Regions from separate parts of the Paenibacillus sp. FSL H8-0034 genome, predicted to be linked through region 2. Evidence: predicted binding sites of a transcription regulator. Region 2 holds the regulator's gene; the other holds the start of a gene.

Region 1 (10,772 bases), 240 kb from region 2:
ATGCTGGTTCAAGACATACTCAGAACGGATCCAGATACTCCAGTGTATGTCCTCCATGCCAAAGATAAGGTATCGCATGTGCAGCAATTGATAGAAGAATCAGGACATACGCGTTTCCCGGTAGTCGACGAGCAATATAGACCTATCGGGATGATTACGACGAGAGACGTCTGGGGCTCAGAGCCCGATCAAACGGTCGATCAATTCATGACTAAAAATCCGCTGACGATCGAGTCTCAAGCCTCTGTTGCTTATGTCAGCCATACGATGGTGTGGGAAGGGATAGAACTGCTGCCAGTAGTCGGAAAAGACCGTCGAATGATTGGTGTCATCAGCCGCAAGGATGTGTTAAAGGCGCTTCAGTTTGCACAGACGCAGCCGCAAAACGGGGAAACCTTTGAAGATCAGCTCTGGTCCAGTGTGGAAAAAATGCGTGACAAGAACGGACATTTGTTCTATCGCCGAACGATATCCGCACAAATGACCAATCATGTCGGTATGGTATCAGAAGGATTGATGACAACCTTGATGAGTCAGGCTGCCATGCGTATAGTTAAAGAAGAGAAGAGGGGAAACCTGATATTGGACAGCTCATCGAACTTTTTTCTGCTGCCCATACCCATCGATAGTGTGATCGACCTGGTTCCTAACATTATTGAGCTTAGTCGAAGATACTGCAAGATCGAGGTTGAAATCTACTGTGAAGGATCCCGTATGGCCAAATCGATGTTCACTGCTCGTTTGGCTGATTAAGGCTTAAAGGGTTCTTGTTACTTTGCTGCTTGACTCGATTTTTGCGGATAGCTATAATGTTCATAGACAATTAACGGTATTTTGGGACTGAAGTCTAACAAGCACCCCGTCCCGGGGTGCTTTATTGCATACAAGGCAGTTTCATCATTGGACAAGCAGTTGTTGTAGAGAGGGGCATATCATTCATGGATTATAAGCATTTGTTAGCAACACAATTAGGACCACAATTAGAGGGCGTAGATGAAGCGACGATCATGGAACTGATCGAATACCCACCGAATCCGCAAATGGGGGATTTGTCGATGCCATGCTTCAAGTTCAGCAAGCTGCTGCGCAGAGCGCCGCAAGCGATCGCTGAGGAGCTGGCAGCAAGCTGGAAGCAGCATCCGGCTGTTCAGCGGGTAGAAGCGGTTGCAGGGTACTTCAATGTATTTTTACAGCCTGGGCACCTGGCATCCAGCGTAATTGGTGAGATTTTGGAGCAGCAGGATCGCTACGGTTCGCAAAATATCGGACAGGGCCGTAATATCGTCATCGATTTTTCATCGCCTAATATTGCGAAGACGTTTCATATTGGACATCTGCGTTCGACGATGATCGGCAATGCAATCTACAAGATTCACGAATTTCTTGGGTTTCATTGTGTGGGAATTAATCATTTGGGTGATTGGGGTACGCAGTTCGGCAAGCTGATTGTGGCGTACAAGCTATGGGGAGAACAGGCTACCGTTGAAGCAGAAGGCATTGGAGAGCTTCAGCGTTTGTACATCAAGTTCCATGATGAAGCAGAGCAAAATCCAGAGCTGGAAAATGAAGCGCGTCTGTGCTTTGTTCGATTAGAGCAGGGTGACGAGGAAGCAATTAAGCTGTGGAAATGGTTTGTAGAGATCAGTCTTAAGGAATTCGAAAAAATGTATGAGCTGCTCGGCGTGAAGTTTGATGCGTACACGGGCGAAAGCTTTTATAATGATAAAATGGCTGCTATTGTTGAGGAGCTGAAGGCTAAGAACCTGCTTGAAGAGGATGAAGGCGCGCAATTGGTGCGTTTGGACGACTACAATATGCCACCGGCCTTGATGATCAAAAAAGATGGCGGTACCTTGTATCATACTCGTGATGTGACCGCGGCTGTCTATCGCCAGGCCACCTATGATTTTGAAAAATGTATTTATGTGACTGACGCCGGGCAAAGTCTTCACTTCCAGCAGTGGTTCAAGGTTATCGAGCTGATGGGCTACGATTGGCATAATCGTCTTGTGCATGTGCCTTTCGGCAAGGTTAGTCTTGAAGGTGCGAAGCTCTCTACGCGTAAGGGCAATGTGATTCGACTGGAAGAGCTGCTTACGCAGGCTATTGAAAAAACAAGTGAAATCATTGAGCAAAAGAACCCGGATCTGGACAATAAAGCTGCGATTGCCCAGGAAGTAGGCGTGGGTGCCATTATTTTTAGCGATTTAAGTAATAACCGGATCAAGGATATTGTCTTCTCATGGGAGGAAGCATTGAATTTTGAGGGTGAGACAGGACCCTATGTCCAGTATACCCATGCCAGAGCGAGCAGTGTGCTGCGCAAAGCTGGCGAGCGAGCAGCTGGCGAGGAGCTTCCAATGAAGCTGGAGAATCATGCTGCCGACGTGCTGGTTAACGCCTCCGAGCAAGCTTTGTTGAAACAGCTGTATGTATTCAAGGAACGTCTGGAGCAAGCGGCGCAGAAGCTGGAGCCTTCAGTGGTCAGTCGTTATTTGGTTGATTTGGCGCAAAGCTTTAACCGATTCTACCATGATAGCCCGATACTGATTGAGGATGCAGCGCTTCGACAAGCAAGATTGGCTTTGGTCAGATGTACGCAAATTACGATTCGCAACGGGCTAACTTTAATTGGGTTGAAAGCACCGGAAAAAATGTAATTCAGTCCGCTGTAATGAAAAAGTAGATGGATACATGTGTTGGCGAGAGCCTGCAGAGGGATAAGATGATGAAGTAAACGTCATTGTCACTCCTTGCAGGCTCTTTACTCTGGCAGCTTTAGGGTGTCAGCAAATCCATGCAGTGTTGGAATCTTATATCAGGATGATCCCTTTCTTGAGAGGTTTGCAAACAGACGATCACGGTTACACTTGAAATATGGGGGTGACTGAGGTTTGGCACAGGGTGATGAATGGGTCACATACGTTACAGAGAAGCTGCTGGATTATGTGGAAACCCCAAGAAAAATTCGCAAGCAAACAAGAGCTATTCACCGAAAGGTCCGTGAGCCTTGGCCGTATCGTTGGTTTGGAATGGTACCTTATGCAATAGCCATGTGGCTCAAAGGGCTGCTTAATAAGAAAAGCTTCTGATCGAAGTCTATTCGAGGAAGATACATCCGTGTTTTAAATGTAGCTTTTCTTGCAATATCAGAATGTTCAGCTCCGCTGAACATTCTGATATTATAAAAAATGAAAAGCTTCTTGCCATCTTGATCGACTGGAAAGTCGATTACAGCAGGTAGGAAGCTTTTCTATATAGAGGAGGAGAACAACCTAAGGGGAGGATCGGAAAAGGTTCCCAGATTGGGATAAGAAGGAGTAGGGAATCGCACGATGCCCATCCTGTTCCAGCAGTAGAAACGCTTCATTATTGGACCATTGATGGAAGCCGATAACCGCGGCTACCATGCGTATTTTGGTTTGGTAAAGCTCTGTCGTGTAAGTTAGCTTTCGCTGCTGCTGAAGCTCACCTTGAAGCTCAGTAAAGGATGAAAAGCTTGCGGGTACACCTTGTATCCAAGGAAGCTTCTCATAGGGATCAAAGGAAGGAATTGCCTGTCTCTGCTTTATCGTATGCTCGGAAAGCAAGGAAGTGTCAGCAGCGTTTGCTTGATCGGTATTTTTCTGAAGCAGGTCAAGCTGACCAATGGGCAAGGATTCTCCGGTGATGGCATCCAGGTAATAATAAGTACCACCAGATTCTACAATCCATAGGGCATATAAAGGATTCACGTACCAAGGCTGGACCGTATAAGTGCTATGTATAAGTTCGAGCTGTACCAGTGAACGGTACAGAGTTTGCAGGCTGAACAGCGGCTTCCCGCCGCTGCCGTATTCGGTAAGCTGGTACTTGTTGGGATTAGCCGGATCGGCAGCGTGAATGACCATATAGCCAGCATCACGACCATCAGATTGTATGAGGACAATCCAGCCGTGTGTTCCGGGTCCGAGTGAGTAGCCCGACCAGGTTGCCTGCTTCCACGCGCTGTAGCCTGGTTCAGCTGACAGCTGCTTCATCCATTGCTGGACAGCTTCCATGAAGGAAGGTGCCTGCACAATACTATTGGAATCAGGCGGGGTCTGCATGGCAGCGGGTACAGGCACAGTCTGGGCAGCTAGCGGCAATGCGGCCGACGAGAGTGAAGATGGGAGTGAAAGGCTTGTCCATAGCAGTACAGAAATGACCCATAGTTTTGCTTTATCCATAAATTCACCTGCTTTCTAGATGTCCTCGTGATATTCGACATCTCCTGTTGCTTCGCTATGCATCTATTGTACTGAATATGTGTTAATTATTTTGTTACAACCTGTATCTCAAATAAACAAAGTTTGTTACTTATTTTGCTGTCACGTAGCACAATACGTCATCTACTGTGTATGCCCACTGTTTGTAAATGAAAAAGACCGCAGTTGATGACGGATATCATGATGCGCGGCCGATACTGCCATTCGATTTCCTGTCTCCGGTTCGTATACTGCTGTTCAATATCTGACTTGTGCTCAAGCTCGGTGCTCTGGATTAAGGGCTTGTAGTAGCTGTCAATCCGGTCGATTTCCTCCTGCAAGCGGCTGCCTGCTTCTTCTGCCCATCGATGATCATATCCTCGCAGCAGCTGTTCCAGGTGCTGCTCCAGATACAGGACAGCGCGTGCCAATGTAATGGTATCCGGATTCAGAAATACGTGTGCAGGTAAGCGAGGTGTTAGCTGTCTGGTTAGCAGCAGCTCTTGAAATTGTCTGCGAATTTCGCCAGTACCCAAATGAATGCCCAGTGAATGGATCTCGCTTCGCTTCATATCACAGGCCAACTCTACCTTGAAATTAACTTGCAGCCAGTTCTCATAGGCCGAAGTAGTACGTGATTTGGGTTGATCCGGTATGAACTGCTCATACAGGTGAACAAATTTACCTTTACTGCGGACAACATCAAATAGCTGCAGCAAGCGACGACTCCCGAAGGTGACCTCATCCTTAGGAATCCTTGCGGTGATCTGTGTGGGGACAAATCCAAAATATCGCCCAAGGATGCTGTCCGGCTGTGACTGTGGTTGTGGCGATACGGGACTGCCAGTTGATGGTTCTGCAGCTGTTGCGGGTAGGGATACCCCGCCAGAAGTGACATATCCGGCAACGGCCTGCGGTTGTTGATTCGCAGTTGGTTGTACAGACTGGGTTACTGCCTTGTGGGCATCGGGATCAAAGATAAAGGTGCAAGTCATGGTCTCCGGTACAACTCCGGTTCGCTCCACAAAGCTCCAATAATAAGGGCGGAAGGTAAGCTCCTTATCAGCCGATGGGGAAAGCTTGGCGGTGACATAAGCCGGATGCCTTTCGATAATATCGCACTTCTCGGCTTGCAGGAAACGCATAACGAACCGTTCAATCTGCTCAGGTTTCATGGAAGCACCTCCGTGTCGTGGATGATCGGTTGTCCTAAGGCATCCAGGATCAAGGTAAGCGGAGCTGCATCCTGCACCTGCTGAAGGGTCTCATTACGAATAGACGAGATCGAGTGTCCCAGTTCGTCTATGTTACGACGAATCTCCTCATCGCTGCGGGAGGTTAATATCATTTTGGCCAGATGGGTTTCCAGCGTTTGCGTTTTGTCAAAGCGCTCCAATATCGTATCCAGCTCACCGATTACGAGCTCGAACATGTTGATTTTTTCATGAAGCAGCGACAAAATATATTGTTCTATCGTTCCTTCTGTGGCCAAATTGTAGATATGCACATCATGTGTCTGACCAAGCCGATGCACACGCCCTATTCGCTGCTCAACCCGCATTGGATTCCATGGCAAATCGAAGTTGATCATATTATGGCAAAACTGCAGATTGATCCCTTCACCGCCTGCCTCCGTAGCGACAAGCACCTGTGCCCGATTGCGAAACAGATCCATCATCCAATCCTTTTTGCCGCGATTCATCCCGCCTCTGTAAGGCACTGCAGAGAAACCGTGCTCCTTTAAATAGTGCATCAAATATTCCTGTGAAGCGCGATACTCGGTGAAAATAATGACCTTATCGTTGATCTCCTTGATGAGCTCGATAACGGCCTCTGCCTTCGTATTTGCCTTGATGCTGCGGATCAGCTCGATCAGCTCCCAAATTCGGGGCCGTGCGGGGGAATCCTCAGGTGTTTTTTTGAACATGTTCACAAGTGTAAGGAATACGGCATCACGACTGCTGCACACCTCTCTTTGAAGCGTTACCAGTGATAAAGCACTGCTGAAGTCGCCACCTGAATCCTCAAACCGTCCTTTTACGAATGCAGTCACGCCCTCGTAAAGCGCCTGCTCCTGCGGTGACAGCTTTAATGTCAGGTTCCGGACAACTCGCTTTGTAAAATGAATATTGCCGTCACTGCGGCGATTGCGAATCATTACCTTGGACAGCTCATGCTGAAGCTGATCTTCGTTTTTGGGAATGCGTTTATCGACTACGTAATTGCTCTGAAAGCTGCTTTGTCCGCCTAATTGACCTGGCTTCAGCAGGGTGATGAGGTTGTAGAGCTCCTTCAGATCGTTTTGCACGGGAGTTGCGGTCAGCAGCAGGCAATATTTTTTGCGCAGCTCAGTAACGAACTGGTAATTGGTCGTCTTTTTGTTCTTAAGCTTGTGAGCTTCATCAATTATGAGCATGTCGTATTCGAGACCGAGTACGATGTCCCGATGCGGGTCCCGTTTGGCGGTGTCCATCGATGCGACGACAATGTCGGCCTGCTCCCACATGTAGGCTTTTTTGTGGGCAACCGCAGGGATTGCAAATTTCTGGTTCAGCTCACGAACCCATTGCAGTACAAGAGAGGCTGGTACCAGAATGAGCACTTTTTTGACGAGACCTCTGATGATATACTCTTTTAAAATGAGACCAGCTTCGATGGTTTTACCCAATCCGACCTCATCGGCAAGAATCGCACGGCCGCGCATCTCGGTCAGCACTTTTTTGGCGGTATCGATTTGATGGCTCATTGGAGTCACATTCTGAATATGCACAAGGCATTGCAGCTCGTCAAAGCTCGAAATCAGGCTGGCCTGTTCAGCTTCATAGGCAAGCTGGTACAGTGTCCAATCATCCCAGGGCCCGTTGCGCATCGCTTTCGTGTGCAGTTCTTCAAACCAGTCACGTCCAAAATGCAGCTGGACATGGTCGTTAAAGGGACGTATATATTCGTTAGGGCCGGATGGTTGCACAGGTAGTGTCTCCTTTCATGCTTCTCGTTCGGAAGAACCTTGGTAGAAGGCTAGCATTACGTAGTAGTATGGACGAAAAGAAGCACTTTCATAACTAGTTCGGATGCATTATGATAGTGGGTAGCACTAAATAAAGCTCAAGAGGAGGCAGGAATATGACGAAGCAATGGCGGTTTCTTTCATCAGGCAGGCAGCATCCTGCTTATAATATGGCAGTGGATGAAGCAATATTGACGGCTCATAGTGAAGGTAAGGTGCCGCCAACGGTACGATTCTATGGCTGGGATCCGGCTACGCTGTCGATTGGTTATTTCCAACGGGCAGCCGAGGAAATCAATTTCGAGCAATTAAAGCAGGAAGGTTTGGGATTCGTTCGACGTCCGACGGGAGGGCGCGCGGTGCTGCATGATCAGGAGTTGACCTATAGTATAATTGTGGCTGAGAATTATCCGGGAATTCCACGAAGTGTGACTGAGGCCTACCGGGTTCTGAGTGAGGGGCTTGTGCTTGGCTTTCGCAAGCTGGGGCTGGATGCCGAAATGGTACAGCTGGCAAGTGAAGACGATAAGCGCAAATATGAGTCGATGGGGTCAGCGGCTTGTTTTGATTCTCCATCCTGGTACGAGCTGGTTGTCGAGGGACGTAAAATTGCAGGCAGTGCGCAAACGAGGCAAAAGCAGGTAGTGCTGCAGCATGGATCTATTTTGCTGGATATGGATGTGGATCAGCTATTTCGGGTGCTGTTATTCAGAAGCGAGCGATTGCAGGAGCGGCTGCGGCAGCAATTTGTACATAAAGCGGTAGCGATCAATGATCTGTGTCGCGATCTTGGAAGGGCTGTTGTAGCATTGCCTGAAGTGGAGGATGCTTTTCGAATCGGTTTGGCCGAAGGCTTGGGAGTTGAGCTGGTGGAAGAGGGGTTAACGGATTACGAGATAGCATTGGCCGAGCAGCTAATGGCAGACAAATACGCTAATGAAACATGGAACCTCCGGAGATAATATGCTTCGGAGGTTTTTTTGTATTATTTCTAGCAAAAGCTGTTTTAAATATACAAGGTTCAGGGTAAATACAAGATTAGAAGTTATTAAAATCCTAAGCAAGTCCGATGTGCTTTCTGAAAGCTTGCTGCAGTTGACGCGTGATCGGTCCAGGCAAGCCTTGAGCAATATGGACATTATCTATGGATATCACAGGGGTGATTTCAACGGTGGTTCCGGTTATAAAAGCTTCCTCTGCGAGCTTTAATTCATCTAATAGGAATGGAGTTTCGTGTACCACCAGTTGAAGCTGTAGGGCCAGCTTCAGGACGACATCGCGGGTAATTCCATGCAGAATCAGGTTGTTCGCCGGATGGGTCCACAGCTCTCCATTCTTAATGAGCATGAAGTTGGAGGCGCTGCATTCCGTAATGGTTCCATTCCGATGCCAAATAACTTCTTCAGCCCCACGGTCCAGAGCATCCTGCTTGGCCATTACATTGGGTAGTAGATTCAATGTCTTCAGATCACAGCGAAGCCAGCGAATATCGTCAGCAGTTACCGCGGTTATCCCTTGATCCATCTTATGCATAGGGCGCTGCATCTCCGTGGTGAACGCCATCAGGACAGGCTCGGGTTGACTCGGAAAAGGATGTGAGCGCAGGGCACTGCCTCGTGTTACTTGTATGTAGACAGTACCTTCCTGCAGATGGTTAAGTTGAATGAGCTCGATCAGCTTTTCATGAAGCTCCTTGATGCTGTATGGCAGGGAAATACGGACATCTGCTGCGCTTTTTTCCAGTCTGCGGTAATGCCCTTCGGCTTCAAACAGCTCTCCGTTATAGACGCGGAATACCTCATAGATTCCATCTCCAAAATAGTATCCGCGATCATCGGGCGAGATGGCTACTTCTGTTTTTGGTACAAATTGATCTTGATATAAATACAATTGAATGCCTCCTAGCAAATGGGAACATGTGTTTGATTGTCTGGGCGTAATATGGTAAATTAGAAATAACGCTTCCCGCAACGGAATAACCGGAATTATCCTTATGAATAGGGTATCAAGGAGATAGGCAGAAGTCAACGAATGAAAAACCTCGATAGAAAGAGAAAAATTAAGCAAAAGCCGCCGCATCTTGTCCTAACTGCTGTATTTCGTCATCACCCTATTAGAAAAACTACATATAGTGAACTATAATGATTCATACATACTACATATTGTGTTTTAATTGCATCTAATTCCTCGGGAGGTTATTACTTTGAATAAAATCGAAAGCTCCAGACTCCATGGTTTAAGTGAAAAAATCTTTCTTGACCGCTATGCCTTGAAAAATGCGGATACGAGCCTGACTCAAGTCGGTGATACCGTGCTGGTTCTGACCAAGGATGATCCCAAATTTCCAGCTAAGGAAGTTGGAGAGGTGGTTAGCAGGAACGGCAACCAGGTAAAGGTGAAGCTCCGTAATGGAGAGCTGGTCGATTCGACTGTAGAAAAGCTTACCTTAACTATCGAGAAAACGCCGGAGCAAATGTGGGACCGTCTCGCATCGGCAATGGCTTCTGTAGAAGCAACTCCCGAAAAAAAGACAGAGTGGACCGAGAAATTCAGAGCCTTATTGGACGATTGGAAGCTAGTGCCCGGTGGACGTATTGCTGCCGGCGCTGATGCCAGCGATGAGCTTACCTTGTTCAATTGCTATGTCATACCTTCTCCCCATGACAGCCGGGGCGGCATTATGGTTACGTTATCGGAGATGACTGAAATCATGGCACGAGGCGGGGGTGTCGGCATTAATTTGTCGTCATTGCGTCCACGGCGTTCGATCGTCAAAGGTGTCAACGGATCATCGAGCGGAGCCGTCTCCTGGGGAGGATTATTTAGTTATGCTACGGGTCTCATCGAGCAGGGAGGCAGTCGCAGAGGGGCTTTAATGCTGATGATGAATGATTGGCATCCAGATGTAGTCGATTTTATTACGGTAAAACAGACGATGGGACAGATTACGAACGCCAATCTATCCGTATGCGTCAGCAACGGTTTTATGAAGGCCGTTAAGGAGGATCTGGATTGGCAGTTGGTTTACCCGGACACGAATGACCCTGATTACGATACCGTCTGGAATGGCGATCTGGATAAATGGAAAAAGCTCGGTAAGCAGGTTCATGTGCAGCGTACGGTCAAGGCGCGTGAAATATGGCACACTATCATGGAATCTGCTTGGAAATCGGCAGAGCCAGGTGTTGTTTTCATGGAATATTACAACCAGATGTCGAACAGCTGGTATTTTAATCCGATCATTTGTACAAATCCATGCGGTGAGCAAGGGCTGCCAGCCTGGGGTGTATGCAATCTGTCAGCAATCAATCTTTCCAAGTTTTATGATGAGCAGAAGCAGGATGTCGATTGGGCTGAACTGGGTAAAGTCGTGCGTCATTCCACACGATTCCTCGACAATGTCATCGATAAGACCCCTTATCATTTTGAAGAAAATCGAATTAATCAGCAGGGAGAACGTCGTGTAGGTCTGGGTACGATGGGATTAGCTGAATTGATGATCAAGCTGCAAATTCGTTATGGAAGCCCGGAATCGTTGC
Region 2 (10,772 bases):
TCCTGTCTTCAGGTAGTTGGCTGATATAGGCTTCTGGACTATTTCCCTCGAACTTCATTGTATCGGTCAGCTCCTCACAATCTCATGAGTACTCATACTAATATACCCACTATGACACTGCCCTAATTGATGCCTCCATGCAAATGATGGGCCAGACTCGATTTGATTCCTAGAATCACAACCTTTTGCTTTCGTATAGTCCTCTTGTAATGATCGATTTGTTGGACATACAGCGCATAGGCTTCCTCAGCTTCTTTTAAAGCAAGTTCAGCCTCAATTAATCGGACCCTCAGCTCTTCTCTTGCCAATTCTTCTTCTTCCATTCCGTAGCTTCCCCTTAAATTCAAGATAATTTGATCCCCAATTGATTTCAAAATCAAATTCACGAACTTTCACTTTTTTCTTTTAAATACGCAAATAACTTCTTTGGAAGAGCCTTGGTGTTGGCTTGTATCAAAGCAAGAAATTAGCTCCCAACCCTGGGAACCCATGAGATTCAGTTCGCTATCAAATTCATCCAAATCCAGCTTTCCCCCTGTGAAAAAACCTTTTGTAAAAAATTTGAGCGTTTGATATTCCCATTGTTCCATCGTAGTTATCGTCCTTTCATTTCAAATACATTCTGCCTACCCTTTCATTTATCATACCAATGTTGACCAAATTAGTATATGATCACACCAGCCGCGTGGCTTCTTCCCATTCATATACAACAAAAAAAAACGACATTTCTGTCGCTTTAATAGTAGACATGTCTTCCAGTTAATTGGCCATACGAGCGGTTCGACGGTGAACCATGAAGTAATAAATGAAAGCCGATAACAGCACGACAACACATGCAACAAGAAACATGATGCGGTAGTTCGCAGCGCCAGCAATCAGACCAAGAATAAACGAACCCAGCCCATAACCAAAATCAAACAATAAAAAGAACGTTGCCGTAGCAGCACCGCGCCGCTCACTGGAAACCGATTGGATGGCGAGTGTCTGAAAGGAGGGAACCAAAGCTCCATGACCCAGTCCAATGATAGCACCGGCAAGCAGCAGCACAAAGCTCGAATCGGCTTGACTCAGTATCAGCATACCTATCGCGAAGCAAAGAACACCCGGATAAGTCAGATAGTTCCCACCGTACCTGTCAAATATTTTACCAACAAGCGGTCTGGAAATAATGATCATCACGGCAAATACGATAAAAAACAGCCCTGCCGCATTGTCTTGATGGAGTTCTATACTATAGGCTGTAATGAAAGAAGTTAAGGAGCTGTAGGAGAACGCAAGTACCATTCCCGAAAACGCGATCGGCAGCGCTTTTTTCTCGATCAGATTCCGCCATGACATTTTTTCTGCTGCCTGCGGAATGGATTGGCGCTTAGTATCCTTTTTGACAAGCATAGTGAATATCAGAGCCAAACACGAAATACCCGCGCTGATGGTGAACAATACAGCTTCACTGTCGAATTGATTCCATAACATGATCCCAAGTGCCGGACCAACAACCATGGCGATGCTCATGAACATGCTAAAATAACCAATGCCTTCTCCTTTGCGGGATTCCGGAATAATATCTGTCGCCAATGCGCTCGTCGAAGTAGCCGCGACTCCAAAGCTTCCGCCATGAATGGCACGAATGACCAATAATAATAAAATACCGGATACCCCAAAGTACACAAAAGATGCCGTTACGAAAACGGATAATGATATTACAGACAGCTTTTTCATGCCGAAGCGATCAACCCATCTCCCTGAGAACAGGCGCATCAGTACGCAGCCAAGAGACCATAGAGTAATGACCAATCCCATTTGCTGCTTGCTGCCATTCAGTACCTCTTTCACGAATAACGGCAGCGCGGCAGCAAGCATATAGAAATTTAGAAAAATAAAAAAACTGCTTATACATATAACCATAAAATCTTTGGTCCAGATCCGGTTGCTATTCAATCAGCTCATCTCTCTTTACTCATGATAAGCTAAATTATAACGAATCCCACTTATAATAATAAATACATTTAGTTGTATATATTCATAGGTTTAGAACTATATGAAACGTGAGTCATGGATGAGTGATTTTGATTTGTTCAAAATGGTCAATAACAAAATCGATAAAATTGTGCACGGTGGAGGTAAGGTAATGCTTCTTATTCAATAATAGCCCGATGGTTCTGAAACAAGAAGGCTCTTCAATCCGCAATTTGACAGTATCTGAAGAAGCGGAGTTAAAGGATGTAATCGATGGATAAAAAGCGACTCCGAGTCCTCTGGCCACTAATTTCTGCGTAATGCCTGCCTCGTCCCCTTCAAACGCGGTAAAGGGTGTGAAGCCGGCTTCCCTGCAAAAATCCTCAGTGATGTCTCTGAACCCGTGACCGGCTGGCATAGCTATGAATGGCTCGGATTTCACTTCATCTAGTCTGATGCTTGTGCGATCCGCCAAACGATGCCCTGGTGGAACCGTCAGCAATACTTCTTCCCTTAACAGCGGAATCCATTGCAAATTCTCACTGATCAGCTCCACCGTTGAAATTCCCAAATCAATCTCAGCACTTTCCAGCTGCTTGCTCATCAGTGCTGACGATGACTGATACTGTCTGAATCTGACCTGAGGATACAAGTTTTTGAATCCGACTATTAAATCCGGCAGGATGCTTGGAATGGTTACTGCGATTGCGATTTTCTCATTGTTTTTCCGGCTAATCTCTTCCATTTCCCTAAGCCCTTCATTTAACTCCATAAAAACATTTTCGATTCTTCGAAGATAGGCTTTGCCGCATTCATTTAATTCAATTTTTCGCCCATTGCGCGTAAACAATTGATATCCCAGGCTCTTTTCCAGACGTGAAATCGTTTGGCTCAGGGATGGCTGAGCAATTCTTAATTCCTCCGCTGCTCTGGATAAATGCTCATATTTGGCTACAGTTTGAAAATACTTAAGCTGAAGTAAATCCACTCTCAACACCTGATCTTTCTGTTATTAGTTAACATCATACTTCGCGCCATTCAATTGTACAGGATTCATCGATTTCATTGAAGCGCTTGTACCCAGGCTTCTTTATTATACTGTTAAGATTGCTGACTTTTGGACCGCAACGGTAGAATGAATGCTCATCTTTGCTGCAGACTTAGCCATTTCCTGTCCAAGAAGGTTCACTGATTTTTCTTCAAATCTGCTTGTTTCCTTCCATTACTCTTGAAATATACTAATTATATCTAGTATACTATATATACCAAGGTGGTGATTGTTATCGACATTTGTCCGTATTTAGAATACTCGTTTCAGATATTGGGTAAGAGATGGAACGGCCTAATCATACATTACCTTTCCCTTTGTCCGAATGGAGCGGCACATTTTTCTGAAATTAAAAGGGATCTTGCTGATATTACTCCAAGAGCACTTTCATTGAAATTGACTGAGCTTGTTGAGCATGCCTTAATCGAGAAAAAAGTAACGACAGGCTCCAATGTGATCATTTCTTATGAATTAACGGAAAAAGGACGATCTCTCACAACTGCACTACAATCCGTCCAGAAATGGGCACAAGAATATAAGAATCTGTAAGGAAGAGGCGATTCTAATCCCTAACAATAAGATGATTTGCGATTTAGAAACAGGCGTATGCGGTACTGCAGATGAAGAGTCCATACCATTTATTGATCTTAAGCCGTCCAAGAAAAAGGTTGACCTCTACTATATCACTGACCCGATCTGCTCCCATTGCTGGGCGCTTGAGCCCGTATTACGGCGTTTTGGGGAGCAATACGGACATTATGTCAATTTCCATACGGTGATGGGTGGTTTATTGGAAGGTTGGGATGGATTTGCTGACGTCAAGAATGGCATTGGCAGTCCAGCCGATGTAGCCGGTCACTGGAAAGAAGTTGGCGCACATTCCCGTATGCCGATTGACGGCTCATTATGGCTTCATAATCCAATCCTTTCTTCATATCCTCCTTCCCGAGTGTTTAAAGTGATCCAACAACAAAATGAGCACCTGGCTACAGTTTTTCTGCGCCGGGCAAAAGAAGCTGTTTTTGCACATAATCAGAACATCGGGGAAAACCTGGTGCTGATTGATATCGTAAATCAAATGGGTCTTGATGGGGAAACAATCGTGGATCATGCAGAGCTTCCGGCCGCCCAGCAATTGTTAGAGCAGGACTTTGACCTTGCCAGATCGCTCGGCGTACGCGGGTTCCCCACGATCATTATGACCAACGGGAGTAATCAAGGCGTCAAAATCGTCGGTGCACGCCAACTGGAATACTATGTAAAAGGACTCGAACAAGTACTGCCGACAGAAACACTTCAAGTCAAACCGTTGCCAAAGCTTGCCCAGCTTCTTGAAAAAGAAACTTGTTTGTTCGCAAAAGAGATTGAGATTATGTATGATCTTGAGCGCAATCAATTTGACTCCTTTCTGCAAAAACACCTTCTGCCCGAAGCGTACACACTCCACGAAATACTGGGTGAACACTATATAGAAGGCAGCTTCAGAGCAAACAGCCGATCCTAGCAGGATCGGTTGTTTGTTTAAATGGAGTTTTTTTGGGACAACCCAAGGTTACACGCAGCCTACGTGCCTTGCCCTGATCTATTTCTGATCAGCATTCGTATCTTCCGGTTTATCTCTGTGAGCAAAACAAGCTGCCAGCAAACCGACACCAAGAACGAGCGCCAGCAATAAAAATGTAACCAAGTAGCTGCTCCATTTCATTAAATAAATCGATACAATCGGACCCAGACTTGTTCCAGTAAACAGGATAAACGTATAAACCGATACGGCAATCCCCCGCGATTTGCCGCCCAATTGACTAATAAGTGAAACCAGAGACGGGACAGCCAACGCAATTCCAGCCACAAATATCAAACTCATGCCAATCACAAGAGGCAAGCTGGGGAACAGCCCTAAGGAGGCCAGACCTGCAATAGCTATGCAAAGTCCACCGCGCAACACGTTGCGAACTCCAAACCGTTTAGCCAATTTACCAGCGAATGGAGATATTAGCATACCCACAACACCGATCGATCGAACAAAAAGGATTTCATTTGTACTCAGTCCAAAATCAGGACCACTCAAATAACTACCCAAAACGGTGTACATACTGACGAATGACATCAACAATACCAACGCAACTATATAGTTTAAAATAAGGTTTTTTTGCGTTAATAAGGTTCCAATTTGCTTGAGCGGAGACCAAATGCTGGCGTAAGATTGATGAACCTCATCTTTGGGCAACAGACGTAGTACCAGAAGTGTAGTCACGGCATAGACGATGGTTAACAGATAAAATACGGCATTCCAACCATATTGCTGACTAATCAGACTGCTGATAACCTGACCAACGATTCCTGCTATCAGAAATCCGGTGCTGATAAAACCGATTGTGGTCACCCTCCTTTCAGTTGGGAACATGTCTACGGCATAGGCAAGCGCAACAGGCGAGAACGTAGCTGCGGCAGCGCCCTGCAATCCTCTAAGTACAAGGACCCATGCGAAATTATCCACCATACCGAGCAGCAAAGAAATCATTGTTAAAGCAATAAGTCCGATAAAAATCACTTTCTTGCGGCCATACTTGTCGGATAACGCTCCATAAATCAGGCACCCCATCGCAAATCCTAACGAAAATACACTGCCTGTCGCTGCAGCTTGAGTGAGAGTGATATTAAAAATATCAGCGAACATCGAAATTAGTGGCAAGGTAACATACAGACTTGACATGACCGCCATGCCAGACCAACAAAGAATAATTGTCATAATTGAATAATTTGGGGAACCAACGGATGGTTTAATGAATCGTGACATGCAGCACCTCTTTTATATACTTTTATCAATCACAAGAAAATAGTAAGACTATCTAACTATATACCCAAAAAAATTTATCTCCCTACCCCCAGCCGCTTCTCTATACTCTCATTTAACTTCATCACTATCTTTTCGAATACCTTTCGTTCATTCGGATCCATCTCAGTAATTAACGAGGAGCATGTAGTCCAGAAAGCGGGTAATACTTGATCAACCATAGCACGGCCCTCAGGCGTAATGCTCACATGAATCATGCGACGATCCATGGGACTTGGCTCGCGAACAATCCAATTTCTCTTTTCCAGCCAATCCAACAAAGCCGTTACAGAAGCTCTCCTAATCCCTAACCTCTCTGCAAGCGCGGAAGGCGTGACAAGCTCCCTACCCTCATGCAGCGTAAGCAGCAGCAGCAAGTCAAATTTGCTCTCGGTAATGCCAAATTGCGATAAATTCAAGTCCATAACATCCAAAATATTATCCCCAAGCCAAAGCATTAATAAGCCGATATAAGCCGATTTTCGGTCCGTGTCCTTCGAAGCGGTTTTGTCCATCAGATTGAGATAAGGCTTGGATCCTAACTTTGGCAGCTGTTCAGATGTATATTCCTTATTATTTTTTTTGCTCATGGGTTCGCACTCACCTCCTAAAAAAATTAGTTAGATTAACTAACTATGAATCAATTTAACCTATTCTTCTCGATAATGCAAGTGTAATTGCAACAAGCAGATTCTCACGCCCATCTATTTAAAGCACAAGCTACCTACAAAAGCGTACTCAAACCATGGTATAATAAAAAGAAATGGAGTTGATGGTCAGATGCCGAATTTGCTTGACCCCCGGAATGATTTCGTGTTCAAACGAATTTTTGGCAGTGAGGACAATAAAGATGTGCTGCTCGCTTTTTTGAATCGAACGTTCGCCGAGTCGGGTGAGTCCCCGCTGACAGAGATCGTTCTCCTGAATCCATACACCGATAAAGATGCCCCACTCGATAAGCAGTCCATTTTCGACATATGGGCCAAGACAATAGAGGACAAATTGATCAACATCGAGATGCAGCTTTTCAATAAATACGATATCGAAAAGCGTACGCTTTATTACTGGAGCAAGCGCTACTCCAGCCAATTGCAGGAAGGGCACACTTACAAGGAACTGAAAAAATGTGTCACCATTAATATCTTAAACTACTCGTTTATTTCTAACAACCGTTATCATAATGTGTTCCATCTGAAAGAAGATCATACTGGTCTTGAACTGAGCGACGATATTGAGATTCATTTTATGGAACTGTCCAAGCTGGACGATCAATCTGTTCCCGTCGAAGGGGGGTTAATCAACTGGTTGTTGTTTTTGAAGGGTGCTGACAAATCGAATTGGGAGGTGCTGAAGATGAATGAACCAACATTGAAGAAGGCGATGGATACGCTGGAGTTTCTAAGCCAGGATCGGGAAGCTCGCCGCTTATATGAGGAACGGCAGAAGTATTTGCATGACGAAGCTTCCATGATTGAATGGGCTACTGAAAAAGGGATGGCTCAGGGAGAACAAAAGAAAGCCATTGAGATTGCTAAAAATATGCTCTCGATGGGAATCGCAGTTTCAGTCATTGTCAAAGCAAGTGGACTATCCGAAGCCGAAGTTGAATCACTAAAGCCTATTCAATAATTGCAATCAACGGTCCACTTTTCAACATTAACAATGATCATCCTGCCCCATGAATAAGGGTAAGTCGATCATTTTTTACTTTAGTTATCGATTCAATACTTCATTTGATCGTGTAATCAATGATAGTATCGACTCCCAAACATTTCACCAAATCTATACTGTGGAGCTGCATATCCCCGTAACTTTTGCCCCAAAGGATTTGGCAAGTCGACACACGTGGAATCAAAACAAAAAAAACGACATCTCTGTCGTTTGAGTTTACATGTTTTGGTGGAATCAAGGGGGATCGAACCCCTGACCTCTTCGCTGCCAGCGAAGCGCTCTCCCAGCTGAGCTATGACCCCAAGTTGATAATACTCCGGAAAAGGTAAGTCATTATGTTTGTCCGTACTTGGGTTAGAATCCATGACCTGCTTTTGCTTCTGGATGATCTAAAACCGCAGTACGTTTGGCGACAAAAATGATCATACCATAGGTACTTTCCGCTTGTCAACAGTCTTTTCTCAACTTATGGTTGTATCTATTTAGTATCGTCACCAACATGATTTTTAGACAAAATTTCGGTGAGCTCTCTCATAAACATATTAATATCTTTAAATTGACGGTACACGGACGCAAATCGAATATAAGCGACCTCATCGACTGGATAGAGCTGTTCCATCATGATCTCTCCAATATCGCGGCTATTGACCTCCGCGTGGGCGGTATTGCGGATTTGCTTCTCCACCTCGGATACAATCATATCGAGCTGCTCAATCGATACAGGTCGCTTTTCACAGGCCCGAATCAAGCCTCTCAACAGCTTTTCACGGCTGAACTCTTCGCGACTGCCATCCTTTTTGATCACAATAAGCGGCGTTTCCTCGATCATTTCGAAGGTTGTAAAGCGCTTTGTGCATTTTTCGCATTCTCTGCGACGTCGTATCGATTTATTTTCATTGGCGGCTCGGGAGTCAAGCACTTTGGTACCATGGTAGTCACAATAAGGACATTTCATCGGGTAACGCTCCTCTTGTTAAACGGAATTAAAAGCTAGGATGTAATTGGCAACGAATACCTGTAATGAAGTTCGCAGAAACGCACATAATAGGTTTACCAACTACAAGGAGGTGAAACACACATGGGCGCAGGACAATCTCGTAGCAGCAACGTTCTTGTAGTACCTCAAGCAGGTCAAGCATTGGATCAACTGAAATACGAAGTAGCTCAGGAATTGGGTATCTCCATTCCTCAAGACGGTTACTACGGTAACATGGCTACTCGTGACACTGGTGCAATCGGTGGACACATTACACGCCGATTAGTACAAATCGCAGAACAACAGCTTGCTGGTCAATTTAAATAACAACTGATTTGATGATGAACAAGAAGTATGGGAGGCCACTTTTACTTAGTGGCTTGTCCTATACTTCTTTGTTTTTCAGCCGGAATGCCCCAGTCCTCTGCATACAGCTTATGATACTTATTATAATAATACAAAACCCGCTGAATGTAATGTCTTGTTTCACCGTAGGGTATGGAGGCAACATTTTCCAGAGTTCCGTCCCACTGCTCGTCATTCAGCCAATGGCTGACATTCCCTTGTCCGGCATTATAGCCGGCTATCGCAAGCACTGCATTTCCCTTGAACTGCTTATGCAGCCAATTTAAGTACCATGAGCCCATTTGGATACTTACAGCAGGATTATGTAGATCATTCTTATATGAAGGTGAAAAGCGAGCTGTATCGACTATCCAATCCGATGTATCCGGCATGAGCTGCATCAGGCCATAAGCCCCTTTTTTGGATTCAATATGGGTCTGATAGTTGGATTCTACCCGAATGATAGCTGCAATCAGAAACGGGTCCAGCTGATAAGCTGCTGCATTTTTTTGAATTTCAGTTTGATATCGAATCGGATATAACATCTTGCTAACTGAACTGCTGGTCAAAAAAAGAAAACATACAAAGGTAAAAAAAAGCAGGGCGAATACCCGTTTTCTCCGCCAAAAGCTGACGCTCATAACAGCCCCCTTTCCCTGAGGAACCTGTCCACCTGACCTTCCGTTAGGATCAAGTCACCCTGATTATCGATAACAATGTCAGCCCTTTCCTTTTTCAATTCAATATCCATCTGTGCCTGCAATCTCTGCTCCGCTGCCTGCAGGGTCATCCCGTCGCGCAGCATTAATCGTTCAAGCTGAACGGCTCTGGGAACGTACACCACCATAATGGCTTCATATTCTGCTTCCAGCCCCGATTCATACAATAAAGGAATGTCAGCAACGACCAGCTTGTCCGGATATAAGTTCTCATATTGCTCCATCCGCTCGCGCATTAATGCCCTGATCGAAGGGTGCAGTAAATTCTGCAGATCCTTTAATGCTTCCGCATTGCCGAAAACCGTTTCTCCCAGTTTCTTGCGGTTCAATGTCCCGTCAGGAAATAATATTTCCTTGCCAAACCGGTCCACTATCTTATCAAGAGCCGGCATTCCAGGCTCTACAACTTCTCGCGCGATCCGATCGGCATCAACCAGCATCGCGCCGCGCTGCACCAGCATATTGCTAACGGTGCTTTTGCCGCAGGCGATGCCTCCGGTTAACCCTATGTTCATGGTGGCTAGTCTCCTCCGAGTTTTGCTTTAGCAAAACTAACTTCGTAAGCATTTGCTTATTATAACAGCTTCATAATTCCCATCACAATCAATACAAAGCCAGGAAAAACAGATAAGCTTCGCATCCATGATAAATCGGCATATTTATAACCAACCCGCAAGCCTGCCGCCAAAAACACCCCGCTTGCCATAGCGATAACCATTGAGGTCAGCCATGGCGTAAAGCCGATCAGGGCCGCGCCAATCCCGGCTCCAAAAGCATCCAAGGATAAAGCGATACCGAGCAGAAAAGCTTCATAAGGAGAAATATTTCCAGATCGATCCATATCCGCCATAGAAGGTGTTCGCAAAATTTGAATGACCAAACCAAAGCGTTTAAGCTCGATGTACAATACTTCCTTGGCGCTTGGCTGTACGTCTGGAGGATCGTTCACCACTCCAGCGGAGGTTTCCATGTCTTGCACCACAGATGTCTTATGACCCGTCTCATCTACAACAGCAGCACGTTCTCCATAACTCGCACCCAACAACACAACCTCATCGCGTTCTTCTGCAACTGCAGCGGGTTGAGTCGTTGCAGGCATTGCTGCCGGTACTGCTTCTGTTGATTCCTGTTTACTTCCCAACACCTGATATAATGCCCACATGCCGATACCGATCAGGATGATGCCACCGATGCTTTTTGCAAAAACCGGATCGACATACGAGC

What was found. The regulator NrdR, encoded in region 2, represses ribonucleotide reductase genes. The targets are predictions, from matches to a motif close to AACACNATATATNGTGTT.
Region 1: a site for NrdR is predicted at 9,385-9,402, ahead of NST47_RS26465 (adenosylcobalamin-dependent ribonucleoside-diphosphate reductase). Genes of this name have one in related genera too.

What each region holds. Positions count from the first base shown of each region.
Region 1 covers NZ_JBBOBS010000001.1:5,867,003-5,877,774, reverse strand. The annotation lists gene NST47_RS26505 (DRTGG domain-containing protein) at 1-753, shown strand, start outside; gene argS (arginine--tRNA ligase) at 939-2,660, shown strand; gene NST47_RS26495 (YqzE family protein) at 2,895-3,092, shown strand; gene NST47_RS26490 (hypothetical protein) at 3,276-4,208, opposite strand; gene NST47_RS26485 (YqhG family protein) at 4,367-5,401, opposite strand; gene NST47_RS26480 (DEAD/DEAH box helicase) at 5,398-7,194, opposite strand; gene NST47_RS26475 (lipoate--protein ligase family protein) at 7,350-8,195, shown strand; gene dat (D-amino-acid transaminase) at 8,290-9,123, opposite strand; gene NST47_RS26465 (adenosylcobalamin-dependent ribonucleoside-diphosphate reductase) at 9,437-10,772, shown strand, end outside.
Region 2 covers NZ_JBBOBS010000001.1:6,103,910-6,114,681, forward strand. The annotation lists gene NST47_RS27535 (DUF1801 domain-containing protein) at 1-58, opposite strand, end outside; gene NST47_RS27540 (hypothetical protein) at 123-374, opposite strand; gene NST47_RS27545 (DUF4177 domain-containing protein) at 393-590, opposite strand; gene NST47_RS27550 (MFS transporter) at 760-1,938, opposite strand; gene NST47_RS27555 (LysR family transcriptional regulator) at 2,051-2,944, opposite strand; gene NST47_RS27560 (winged helix-turn-helix transcriptional regulator) at 3,239-3,553, shown strand; gene NST47_RS27565 (DsbA family oxidoreductase) at 3,570-4,508, shown strand; gene NST47_RS27570 (MFS transporter) at 4,587-5,801, opposite strand; gene NST47_RS27575 (MarR family winged helix-turn-helix transcriptional regulator) at 5,876-6,427, opposite strand; gene NST47_RS27580 (Rpn family recombination-promoting nuclease/putative transposase) at 6,618-7,466, shown strand; tRNA gene NST47_RS27585 (tRNA-Ala) at 7,735-7,810, opposite strand; gene nrdR (transcriptional regulator NrdR) at 7,987-8,463, opposite strand; gene NST47_RS27595 (alpha/beta-type small acid-soluble spore protein) at 8,587-8,811, shown strand; gene NST47_RS27600 (lytic transglycosylase domain-containing protein) at 8,853-9,470, opposite strand; gene coaE (dephospho-CoA kinase) at 9,467-10,063, opposite strand; gene NST47_RS27610 (manganese efflux pump) at 10,123-10,772, opposite strand, start outside.